DNA from 2 places in the Streptomyces sp. TRD_SC_5 genome. Region 1 is predicted to be linked to the other one. Evidence: riboswitches for the same ligand, from Rfam matches in the RefSeq annotation. Region 1 holds a riboswitch; the other holds the start of a gene.

Region 1 (2,195 bases):
TTCAGGTAGTCGGCCTCGATGGCCTCGCGCTCCACGCCGACCGCCAGCAGGGCCACCGCTATGGACAGGCCCGCCCGGTCCTTGCCCGCCGCGCAGTGCATGAGCGCGGGGACGGCTTCCTCGGCGAGAGCGTGCAGCACCTGGCTGTGCTCGGCCGTACGCTCCTTGATGATCACGCGGTACGTCGCCGACATCCGGTCCGCGGCCTTGCCGTCCGAGAGGATCTCGCGCAGCTCGTCGAGGTTCCCGTCGCGGACCATCTTCCAGAACACGGCGCCGTCGGCCGGGTCCGTCAATGGCAGGTTGACATTGCGCACCCCCGGCAGCTCGATGTCCGGGCCTTCCAGTTGCTGGTCCGCCTCGTTGCGGAAGTCGAAGATCGTGTGGAGGCCCAGCGAACCCAGGAACGCCGCGTCGGCGGCGGTGGCGTGCGCCAGGTGACCGCTGCGGAAGAGGACTCCGTGCCGTACCCGCCGCCCGTCCACCGTCGGCAGGCCGCCCACATCACGGAAGTTGCGCACGGCGGCAAGCTCGGGCTCCTGCTCGGGCTCTGTCGACGGGACCTGCGGCAGCTGCTGTGTCACGTGGGCTCCTGAAGTCTGCCGTCGGCGCTGCTCGCCGACTTCGGCGCGTTTCGACGATACGACATGGGTTCGTTGGGCAACCATCTCGGCCGACCCGGCGCGGCCTGTCGTGGAGTCGCCTGCTCTTACCGCTACAGGATGGGGCGTAAGTGATTGTTCGGGTGAAACGGACTATGTCCTGCTAACTCCCCTTGTAGGTACGGGAAATGGTGAGACCGCTGGTGAGCAGGATCATATTCGTGACGGTGCGTGGCGAAGCGCCGTGGGTAAATACCAGTTCACAGGCGGGGCCCAAAGATCCGTAATCCACAGAGGGTGACGGGAATTGCGTCATGAATTCTTGTGGGGCGACGGCGGAGTGAATGGACTGGCTTGTACGGGGGAGCCGCGTCGGCTTACGGTCACCGTCAATCCGGGTGGACCGCCGAATCCTGCCACCTCCCGGAATCCGCACCCACACTCACTCACGCGTGGCAGGAGCGGGGGACCCAGGTAAGTACGCCGGTCATCCGGATGTTCCACGTCCGGACCGGCTTTGGGGTTAAGTCGCGCAACAGCGCGGCCGGGCATCTCCAGCCCGAACCCGACAGCTCACCTCGTAGGCGCCGGAGAGGAATGTTCCATGCCCGCAAAGGGTAAGCACCGCCGCCCGAGGTCCAACTCGCTCACGCGCGGATTCGCCGCCGCCGGAACGGGCGGGGCAGTACTCGCACTTCCCCTCATCGCCGCCACCGGCGCGAACGCCGCGGAGAAGGCGGCCCCGGCTGCCGCGTCCGCCGGCCAGGCCGCCGCTTCGGACGTTGCCAAGAAGGCGACGCCCAAGAAGAAGACCAGCACCAAGACCTACGCCGTGGTCGCCGGCGACTACCTGTCCAAGATCGCCGACGAGCAGGACGTGCGCGGCGGCTGGCAGAAGCTGTACGACGACAACCGTGAGGTTGTCGGCGGCAACCCCTCGCTGATCCTGCCCGGCATGAAGCTGACCATCGGCGCGAAGGCGGCGGCGCCCGCGAAGGCCGCACCCGCGAAGCCGGCGCAGCCGGCGGCCAAGGCGCCCGCGCCCGCCGCCCCGAAGGCCGAGCCCAAGGCCGAGGTCAAGGCCGAGGTCGAGAAGCCCGCCCCCGCCGCCGCGCAGAGCACCGGATCCGGCTTCACCGCCCCGGTCTCCGCGGGCGTCACCACCCCGTACCGCGCCGCCGGCGGCAGCTGGTCCAGCGGCTACCACACGGGCGTCGACTTCTCCGCGTCCAGCGGTACCCCGGTCAAGGCGGTCGGCTCCGGCACCGTCGTCTCCGCGGGCTGGAGCGGGTCGTACGGCAACGAGGTCGTCATCAAGCACGACGACGGCCGGTACTCGCAGTACGCCCACCTGTCCTCGCTGTCCGTCTCCTCCGGCCAGAGCGTCGGCGGCGGCACCCAGATAGGCCTCTCCGGCAGCACGGGCAACTCCACCGGCCCGCACCTGCACTTCGAAATCCGCACCGGCCCGAGCTACGGCTCGGACGTCGACCCGCTGGCCTACCTGCGCGGCCACGGCGTCACTGTCTGATCCGTCTGGTCGGTCAGGTCCGCCTGGTCCGTCTGGTCCGTCCTGAACGACGCTCCCGTACG
Region 2 (2,195 bases), 3.6 Mb from region 1:
GTGTCCTGGTACTCGTCGACCATGACGTGACGGAAGCGCATCCGGTAGTGCTCGGCGACGTCCGGGAACGCCTGGAGCAGGTGCACCGTGGTCATGATGATGTCGTCGAAGTCCAGGGCGTTGGCCTCGCGCAGCCGCGCCTGGTACATCGCGTACGCCTGCGCCAGCGTCTTGTCGAAGCCGTCGGCGGCCTGGCCGGCGAAGGTCTCTTCGTCTATCAGCTCGTTCTTCAGGTTCGAGACCTTGGCGCTGAAGGCCTTCGGCGGGAAGCGCTTCGGATCGAGGTCCAGATCGCGGCAGACGAGCGCCATCAGACGCTTCGAGTCGGCGGCGTCGTAGATCGAGAACGAGGACGTGAAGCCGAGCTTCTTCGACTCGCGGCGCAGGATGCGCACGCAGGCGCTGTGGAAGGTGGAGACCCACATGTGGCCGGCGCGCGGGCCGACGAGCTGCTCCACGCGCTCCTTCATCTCGCCCGCGGCCTTGTTGGTGAAGGTGATCGCGAGGATCTGGCCGGGGTGCACACCCCGCTTGGCCAGCAGATACGCGATCCGGTGGGTCAGGACGCGGGTCTTGCCCGAGCCCGCGCCGGCCACGATGAGCAGCGGCGACCCGGCGTGCACGACGGCGGCGCGCTGCTCTTCGTTCAGCCCGTCGAGCAGCGCGGCGGCGTCCACGACGGGGCGCGGCGCACCGTCCCGGTAGTGCGAGTCCCTGGCCGGCGGGGGTACGTCGAAGGCTCCCCCGAAGAGGTCGTGCGGGACCTCCTCCGGGGCGTGGTCCTCGGGGGGCGGCGGGGCTGTGTCCTTTGCGTACTCCGAGTGCTGGAGGTCGGCCAGGAAGCTGTCGTCAAAGAGGCTGCTCATCGTCTACCAAGCTTAGGCGGGACCACCGACAGCCCGCCCCGGATTCTCCCGGCCCGCCGAGATCGGCACGGAGGAATCCCCGCGCCCCGCCGGCGCCCCGCACGCGCCCCGCCAGCGCCCCGCACGCCGGTGCACGTCAGTGCACTCGCAGCCCGACGAGTGTGACCTTGCGCACCCACTGCGACCCTCACCACCGCGCCCGCGTACCGCGCAACGGAACGAACTCGGCCAGGTCACGAAAACGTATCGGGCATATCGAACATCGGGCTTCCCAGCGGTCACAACTCTTGGCTAGCGTGCCGAGTCGGGCGGCTCGTACCCCAGCCGGCGAACAGCGCCGGAGCGGGCAGCCCACGCCGAATTCGGCCTGCCCGCACGGCAGTCCGGAACCGGGGACCCACACGCACCACCTGGGGTGAATCGGTCCGCATTCCCACGGACCGTAGGGCACCTTCCGTTTCTCCGCCCGAACCCGACAGCTAACCCGGTAGGCGGTCCACGGAAGGAGATGCCGGCCTTGGCGTCGCATCGCAAGCCGCGTACCCGGGTTACCCGTGTACGCACCACCGCACCCGCACTGGGTATCACGACAGCCGCCCTCGCCTCCGTCGGCCTGCTCGCCCAGACAGCGGGCGCGGCGCCCGCCGCGCCGACGGCTCCCAAGCCGACCGTCGAAGAGGTACAGAAGAAGGTCGACGACCTCTACCGGCAGGCCGGCACGGCCACGCAGAAGTACAACCTGGCCAAGGAAGCCACCGAGCAGCAGCGGAAGTCCGTGGACGGCCTGCTCGACGCCGTGGCCCAGCGCACCGAGAAGCTGAACGAGGCGCGGCGCAAGCTCGGCAATTACGCGGCCGCGCAGTACCGGTCGGGGTCGGTGACCCCGACCGCCGCGCTGCTCCTCGCGGACAGCCCGCAGGCGTACTTCGACCAGAACCGGCTGATGGACCGGATGACGGAACGCCAGAAGACGGACGTCACCGACTTCGAGAGGCAGCAGGCGGCGGCGTCGAAGAAGCGCGCCGAGGCGACACGGAGCCTGGAGAGCCTCACCGAGTCGCAGGCCTCCCTCAAGTCCTCGAAGCAGGACGTGCAGAAGAAGCTCGCGGAGGCGCGTGAGCTGCTGTCGCGGCTGACCGCGCAGGAGAAGGCGCGGCTGGCGGAACTGGAGAAGAAGCGGGAGGCGGAGGCGCGCCGCAAGGCCGAGGCGAAGGCCAAGGCGGAGGCCAAGGCGGAGGCGGAAGCCGAGGCGAAGCGCGAGCGCGAGCGCGGGCAGGAGAAGGCGCAGCAGGACGAGAGCGACACGGGCACAGGTACGGGATCAGGCAC

What was found. A riboswitch is a leader RNA that binds a small molecule or an ion and turns the genes downstream of it on or off. The one in region 1 is predicted to bind cyclic di-AMP.
Region 2: linked by a shared signal. The riboswitch ahead of AC1P0E_RS13000 (C40 family peptidase) and the one ahead of AC1P0E_RS29465 (M23 family metallopeptidase) in region 1 are both predicted to bind cyclic di-AMP.

The regions. Positions count from the first base shown of each region.
Region 1 covers NZ_JBWZZS010000001.1:6,440,967-6,443,161, forward strand. Annotated here, with positions in the region: gene AC1P0E_RS29460 (tyrosine-protein phosphatase) at 1-584, opposite strand, end outside; cyclic di-AMP (ydaO/yuaA leader) riboswitch at 1,032-1,204, shown strand; gene AC1P0E_RS29465 (M23 family metallopeptidase) at 1,207-2,133, shown strand.
Region 2 covers NZ_JBWZZS010000001.1:2,833,744-2,835,938, forward strand. Annotated here, with positions in the region: gene pcrA (DNA helicase PcrA) at 1-866, opposite strand, end outside; cyclic di-AMP (ydaO/yuaA leader) riboswitch at 1,211-1,376, shown strand; gene AC1P0E_RS13000 (C40 family peptidase) at 1,384-2,195, shown strand, end outside.